DNA from 2 places in the Ruegeria sp. C6 genome. Region 2 is predicted to be linked to the other one. Evidence: riboswitches for the same ligand, from Rfam matches in the RefSeq annotation. Region 2 holds a riboswitch; the other holds the start of a gene.
What was found. A riboswitch is a leader RNA that binds a small molecule or an ion and turns the genes downstream of it on or off. The one in region 2 is predicted to bind cobalamin.
Positions count from the first base shown of each region.

Region 1: another riboswitch for cobalamin. It lies ahead of ACR0MJ_RS08765 (DUF1636 family protein); the one in region 2 lies ahead of ACR0MJ_RS07830 (hypothetical protein).

Region 1 covers NZ_JBQFRW010000002.1:237,979-241,747, reverse strand. The annotation lists gene ACR0MJ_RS08780 (iron ABC transporter permease) at 1-60, opposite strand, end outside; gene ACR0MJ_RS08775 (ABC transporter substrate-binding protein) at 62-1,009, opposite strand; gene ACR0MJ_RS08770 (ABC transporter ATP-binding protein) at 1,028-1,813, opposite strand; gene ACR0MJ_RS08765 (DUF1636 family protein) at 1,810-2,166, opposite strand; cobalamin riboswitch at 2,269-2,476, opposite strand; gene ACR0MJ_RS08760 (catalase family protein) at 2,735-3,769, shown strand, end outside.
Region 2 covers NZ_JBQFRW010000002.1:51,064-54,832, reverse strand. The annotation lists gene ACR0MJ_RS07840 (DNA polymerase III subunit gamma/tau) at 1-947, opposite strand, end outside; gene ACR0MJ_RS07835 (phosphatase domain-containing protein) at 1,120-1,620, shown strand; gene ACR0MJ_RS07830 (hypothetical protein) at 1,625-2,032, opposite strand; cobalamin riboswitch at 2,124-2,344, opposite strand; gene ACR0MJ_RS07825 (alpha/beta fold hydrolase) at 2,466-3,323, shown strand; gene rsgA (ribosome small subunit-dependent GTPase A) at 3,360-3,769, opposite strand, start outside.

The DNA.
Region 1 (3,769 bases), 190 kb from region 2:
CAGCAAAAGGGCGGCCAGAACGACCGCCCCCAGCAACAACGTCAGGCCCAATCGGCCCATATCAGCTCTGACCCGGATGCATCGCGCGCGCCATCTTCGAGATCGCTTCGATATTTGCCGGTCCGGGCGTCAGCTCTTCGTAGCGCAATCCGATCCAGCGTTCGTTCTTGACGGCATCAGTCTGCGACATGACGGGATGTTCCTGCAGGAACTTGAAGGTGTCCTCGGCACCATTGCCGGTCTGATAATCCAACAAAACCAGGAATTCCGGGTTCGATGCGGCAACGGCCTCCCACGAAGTGCGGCCCCAGCTCGTGTCCATGTCATGAGTGACGTTTTCACCACCGGCGGCAGTGATCATCGCATCGGGAATCGCGAATTTACCGGCGGTAAACGGAGCATCTGCAGGACCATCCAGAAGAAAGACGCGGGGCTTGGGCAGTTCAGCAGTCTTGGCTTCGATCGCTGCCAGCTGCTCTTTCCAGCCCGAGACCAGAGCTTCGGCCTTGTCTTCGACTTGCATCACCTTGCCCAAGCGCAACACATCGCCAAACAGAAGATCCATGCTGGCTTCGGGGCGATCCTTGTCCAGATGGACACAGCTTTCGGTTAGAACCAAGGTCTTGATTCCGAACGGTTCCAATGTATCTGGGGTCACATCACCACCCGGCTTCATGCCATAGTACCAACCGGCAAAGAACAGGTCGGGTTCAACCGCCACCAGGTTTTCGACGGTCGGATATTTCGGCGCAAGCTCGGGGATGTCGCCGCGCAGGGCATCAAAATCAGGGCTGGTCTTGTACCAGCCGGTGATGCCGGTCAGGCCGACGATCTTGTCCTGCAGACCCAATGCAAAGGCCATATCGGTCATGTTCATGTCATGCACAACCAGGCGCTTGGGCGCGGTATCAAAAACCAGCGGTTCGCCGCAGTTGTCTACGGTGACTTCTTGCGCAGCAGCACCGCTTGCCATGGCGGTGGCCAACGCCACGGGCCAGATGTATTTCATCTCAGTGTGTTCCTTCGACTAAGTTGAGACTGTGGTTCTTCGAATATCAAGCGCCGGGATCACGCGGCCTTCGTGGAGAAAGCAGAGGAAATCAACGCCAAAAGTTTCGCGGACTCTTTCGGGTGTCAGCACCTTGTCCACCGACCCAAACTCGATCATGAGGGTCGATTTCATCAGCGCCACGTGTGTGGCGAATTCGGGGATCATGACCAGATCGTGTACGATCATGACCACGGTGATCCCAAGCTCGGCGACCAAAGACAGCATCCGCCCTTTTGCATCAGGATCCAGATGGTTGGTCGGTTCGTCCAGAAACAGCAACGAAGGGTTCTGCGCCAAAGCACGTGCGATATGGGCACGCTGACGTTCGCCTCCAGACAGTTGGGCCATGCGCTTGTCCGCGAGATTGGCGAGACCGGTCAGGTCTAAAATCCGGTCCAGCTCTTGCGCGTGGCCTTCGGTAGAGCGGTCCGCACGGATGGGTATTTGCCCCAGCGCAACATAATCGCGTAACGCCAAGCGTCCATCGGGCAGTTCCTGCTGACCTACCACTGCGATCATGCGCGCACGCTCTTTGGCGGAGAGCTGTTTCAGACTGCGTCCTTTGATCCGAACATCGCCAAGTGCCAGCGGCTCAGCGCCGCACAACAGATTGAGAAGCGTCGTTTTCCCCGCCCCGTTCGGGCCGGCGATGGCTAGAATGGAACCCTCGTCCAACTCGAACGAGACGCCCTGCAACAGGACATCTCCGTTAAGGGCATAATACTCAAGGTTTTCGGCAATCAGAAAGGGTCGCAACGTCATTGCGATGCCCCCTGTTCGATCCGCGGCATGCGCGAGAGGGTTTTATTGAACAACGCCTGCGGGCGATCAGTGGCATTTGTCCAGCCATCCGGGCTTTCACGATACTGCGCTGCAAACTCAGCCAGCGCCTGCACCTCATCCGCGGTCTGAATGCCACCAAAAAGGTATTGCGCCTTTCCTACGGCCTGGAACCCAACCGTTCTGGGACTATCGCAGCCTGCCATGCAAGACGACGCGCGGATCGCAAAACTGCGATGTAATTTCCCGGTCAACGCATCGCAAATTTCATCAAGGGGCAGCCCTTCAGTGCAGCTTTCGCAGACTAGAATGAAATGATCAGGCGTATCTGGCATGGTCCACTCCACTTGTTTCCAAGCGCATGCGGAAGCTGCCGACAATGTAAACACGCGATTGACGCGCCATCAAAGCCTCCTTCCAGGACGCCCCGCCCCGGGTTGGTTAAACATCTGATGGCAGGTCTCCTGACTTGCGGGTCCGCGCTCGGCCAACCTTCCCGACCCTGTGGACCAGTGGCTGTTTGGCCTTGCTCACCGCTTACAGTTGCGGGGGCAGTTACGGAATTGGCACCTTTTGGCAAACCTCACCGTATTCCCTTTTCATCCCGCGGCAACACCACCGGGAACCATCAATCGATTGAGTGCCCGAGAACACCGGACACGTCAATGATAAAGTCGAAGGCACCCAACTCTGGTCGAGGATCGAGCGCGGGCAACCACGTGTCCGTAGCACCAACCGAATGGGTTGGGCTGCGCGCCGAATTTGTCTGGCCACGGCTGTCCATAGTTGGTGTGTTTGGAAATTAGACAATCTGAGGTAAGCTGAACAAATTTAGAGGTTTAGCTTTGTCAGCGCCTTACCCCTGTTTGATCATTGCCTGGGTTTATCCAAGGAGACGGTTCTTTGACGCATGTTTCGCAAAACGCATTGCCGCCGGATATTGTTGATGATGTCATTGACCACAATCTCGAGGCCGTTGCACGGTGGAAAGGCCATCGCTTAAGGGCTCAGCATGGGCGCAGTCACGGGTGCGTGGCTGCAACATTCACTGTCAGAAACGATCTACCAGAACAGTTCCGTCACGGCCTGTTTGAACAGCCCGCTGCCTATTCAGCCGCACTTCGCTTTTCCAACGGCGCGCATCTGGATGACCGGAAATCGGATGCCCACGGGATGGCGATCAAGCTTTTTGACGTGCCAGGCCCCAAGCTGATCGACGCCGAGGCACTTGCGCATCTGGGGACCACACAACTCAGCGACGAGTTCGATTTCGTATTGGTCGATCAGGATGTGTTTCCCAGCTACGTCCCCGATGAATATGAGCGATTGGGCAGGCTTGTCGCCACATTACAAGCGGTCCAGCACGCGATCAAAGGGCGACGAAAATGGAGCCTTAGGTTGATCACCAAAGGGCTGCGCGCAGGATTTCGCGCCTTCCTCACTCGTGAAGGCAAGCGTCAGTTTCGCGTCGCGAGTGGTTTTGCCTCGAACTATATGCACTCGCCTTTTGAGGTCCATTTCTGGTCGACAACACCGTATCGGCTGGGCCCCGATCTAACGGTCAGATACTTGGCCCGCAGCGCGAAACCAAAAATTCCGGCACATCCGGTAGACGACCCAGATGGGATCGGGCAGTGTTTGCGGCAAGATGTGGCCGATGGAGATAATCACTTCGAGCTGTGTGTGATTGAGCCCCCGCGCCCGGCCGACGAATTCGATGTGCTCGACAATCGCATCGGGTGGGCATGCGACCCGCAACCAGATGCACCTCTTGATCCGTACCATCATACCGTCACGCCCGTGGCGGATATCACGATTCCCAAAGGTGCAGAATTTGATCCGCAGAATGGAGACGCGATGAGCTTCTCGCCCTGGCGTGTCACGGCAGATCACGAACCTTTAGGACCGATTAATGCGATCCGGCTCAGAACCTATCTG
Region 2 (3,769 bases):
GGATCTTCGGCGGCATCCGGGGTGATCTTGACCACCGAAACCCAATGCGTGATTTCAGCCAGATCGCGTAAGACGGCGAGTGGATCAGCCCCTTCGGCATATTGCCCGCTCAGCTCGGTCAACGCGCCTGCAGCATCGCCGCGCAGGATCATATCCATCAGATCCAGCACCCGGCCCCGATCGGCCAGCCCCAGCATCGCGCGCACCTGATCCGCGCTGGTTTCACCGGCCCCGTGCGAGATCGCCTGATCAAGCAGCGAGGTCGCATCCCGCGCCGATCCCTCGGCGGCCCGGGTGATCAACGATAACGCATCCTCGGCAATCTGTGCCCCCTCGGCACCTGCAATTTTGCGCAGCAGTCCGATCATATCCTCCGGCTCGATCCGGCGCAGATCAAAGCGCTGGCAACGGGACAGGACGGTCACCGGGACCTTGCGAATCTCGGTGGTGGCAAAGATGAACTTCACGTGTTCGGGGGGTTCTTCCAGCGTCTTGAGCAGCGCGTTAAAAGCGCTGGTCGACAGCATGTGAACCTCGTCGATTATATAGATCTTGTAGCGCGCGGATGCAGCGCGATAGCGTACGCTGTCGATGATCTCGCGGATGTCATTGACACCGGTGCGGCTGGCGGCGTCCATCTCCATCACGTCGACATGGCGGCCCTCCATGATGGCTACGCAGTGTTCACATTGACCGCAGGGTTCGGTGGTAGGGCCGCCGCTGCCATCGGGACCGATGCAGTTCATACCCTTGGCTATGATCCGAGCGGTCGTCGTCTTGCCGGTACCGCGGATGCCGGTCATGATGAAGGCCTGCGCGATCCGGTCCGCCTCGAAGGCGTTTTTCAGAGTGCGCACCATGGCGTCTTGACCGACCAGATCGGCAAAGGTTTCGGGGCGGTATTTGCGGGCAAGAACCTGGTAGGCGGGGCTGGGCGTCTCGGTCATGTCTGCTCTGTCGGATTCGCGTTACGCCGCAGCGTAGAGGCCCCCGCCGCCCGCGTCCACAGCCAGCCGGGACGATTTTCATTTTGGAATGCGTGGGTATGCGGCTAAAATCCACTCTATTCTATTTACTGGACCAGTATGTTGTTGGGTGAAGTTTGTTTGGGGGGAGATTATGTCGCAACTGGTGGTTTATGCGTTGCAGGTTGGCGGAGGTACGTTGGCCTTGTCCTCAATGCCTGGGCGTGGAGGAACGTATACAGAAGACCTTGATCTTATCGCAGACTGGAAGCCGGGACTTGTGATCTCGATGACCACTGAGGTCGAGATGATTCAGGATGGTGCGCGGAATTTTGGCGCTGATATTCAGGGGCGTGCCAGCAGATGGGTGCATTTGCCGATCGAAGATTTTGGCACGCCACCCAAGGAGATTGTGGAGCGCTGGCCCCGCGTTGGCGCGACTGCCCGTCAGGCGTTGTCAGGTGGTGGCCGTGTGCTAGTGCATTGCCGTGGTGGCTGTGGCCGATCCGGGATGGTGGTTCTGCGTCTGATGGTTGAATGCGGTGAACGGCCTGAGGCGGCATTGAAGCGATTGCGTACGGTGCGTCCTTGCGCAGTCGAGACAAATGCCCAGATGCTTTGGGCCGTTGAACCGGCCCGTGTTCAAGCCGTTTGACGGCCTAGACACCAACATGTGGCGAGATTTCGCCACCGGTATGTGGTACCAGAAGCGAAGCCTCAAGCATGGCGCACGGATGGTTCCTCAGCAGGTCAGAGGGCAGGCTGCTGAACTCGGTCCCGAACATCATGTCAGCGTAGTCATCAAGCCGGTCGATCGCAGTTTCAGGATCGGCGCCGCAGAATACGCGGATCTGATCACATTGGGCGCGAAAGCGGGCGGTACACCCCTCTGGGCAGTGCGACAGGTCTATGCTGCCTTCAATTTCGAACTCAGGTTTTGTGATCGGCTGTGCAGACGACATGGCCTGCGTCAGAGCCCGCGCCATCTGCGCCAATGCGGGGCAGGGTGCGCCAGTACGTTGGCACACGGTCGCCGTGAATTCGTGTGTTTTGGTCTTCCAGATCATCAATGCGCCCTCCGCGCGCAAGGCGAGGGCGTGGCACAGGTTGGTCGTTGCGGAGCACGATCAAACCCGTCCCGGACACCCCGCCCGAGTTTCGGTTCTACATCCGATGGCAGGTCTCCTGACTTGCGGGTCATCGCTTTGCCGACCTTCCCAGCCTTCAAGGCCAGTGGTATCTCGGCATTGCTCTCCGCTTACAGTTGCGGGGGCAGTCTCGGACTAGGTTCTTTCCGGATTTATCCGGGCAGAACCGCACCGTGTTCCCTTTTCATCCCGGCCCGATTGGGCGCGAGAACCATCGCGCCATGGCTAGCGGCTGCGCCGTGCCCGAGTCAAGAAGATTGCGTCAGGCAAGTGACGTACGGTCCAGCCACGTCAACCTTGACTTGAGGCGCTTCGGGTGAACTGATCAGTTCAGTCGGTATTGGAGGGCACCATGTTGGACACGCAGCTGGCGGTTGTGACCGAGGATTTTCAGATCCCGTCCGACCCGGCAATGTTGTCGGCGCGGCTTTACCGTCCGGTTGCCGACCCCGAAAAGGTGGTCGTCATAAACGGTGCGACTGGGGTGCCGAGGGATTACTATCAGTACTTCGCCCGATGGCTTGCCGAAGAACAGGGCATGGCCTGCCTGACCTATGACTACCGGGATTTTGGTCACTCTTTGGTGGGTTCGCAAAAGCGGTCAAATGTCACCATGGCCGATTGGGCGTTGATCGACATTCCAGCCGCCCGGGCCGAGATGCGCCGACGGTTTCCGCAGGCCAAGCTATGGAGCATCGGTCATTCCTTGGGCGGAATGTTTGGCCCGATCCAACCCGATATCGATCAGATTGACAGGATGATCTGTGTCTGTTCGGGTCTGGTAACGCTGGCGGATCACCCTTGGCCTTATCGCGCTTTGGCGGCGTTGTTTTGGTATGGTCACGCGCCGCTGGTGGTCAAGGCGCTTGGCTACCTGCCCGGGCGGTTGGTCGGGTTTGGATCGGACCTGCCTGCCCAAGTCTATTGGCAATGGCGCAAATGGTGCACCGCCCCCAAAAGCTATGTGCCAGAGATCGGCACGACACTGCCCGCCGCCCGCTGGAAAGACTTGGGCAAACGTGTCGATCTGTTTACCTTCGCAGATGATGAAATGGTGCCGCCGGATGCTGTCTGGCGTCTTGCCGATCTCTATGGACCCAAAGCCGGGCGCCATCTGCTTGCACCAAGCGAATTCGGAGTGTCCAAGATCGGCCATATCGGTGCATTCGCAAGACGGAATGCGGCAGTCTGGCCTAGGCTGATCGCCTGATAGCGCTGGGCACCGGTAGGTCGGTGCCCAGCTTCGTTATAGCCCTTTACGGGATTTTTTCTCGTGCATCACGCTGCGCACCATCTTGCCGAAAGCCTTGTCACGGGCGCGGGCCTGCGCCACCGAAGCGGAATTGTGTTGGTCTTCGCGCCGCAGCTTGCGCCAGCGGTCCAGCCGCGCGGGATCAAGCGTACCAGCGTCGATTGCCGCCTGCACCGCACATCCGGGCTCAGACTCGTGCTGACAATCCGAGAAGCGGCAATCCAGGCTGAGGTCTGAGATGTCCGAAAATACCTCATCCAACCCCTCCTGCGCATCCAGCAGACGCAACGCGCGCATGCCGGGCGTATCGATCAGCCAGCCGCCATTGCGCATGCGATGCAAGGCGCGTGCAGTTGTTGTGTGCCTGCCGCGCGCATCGTCTTCGCGAATACCTGCGGTGGCCT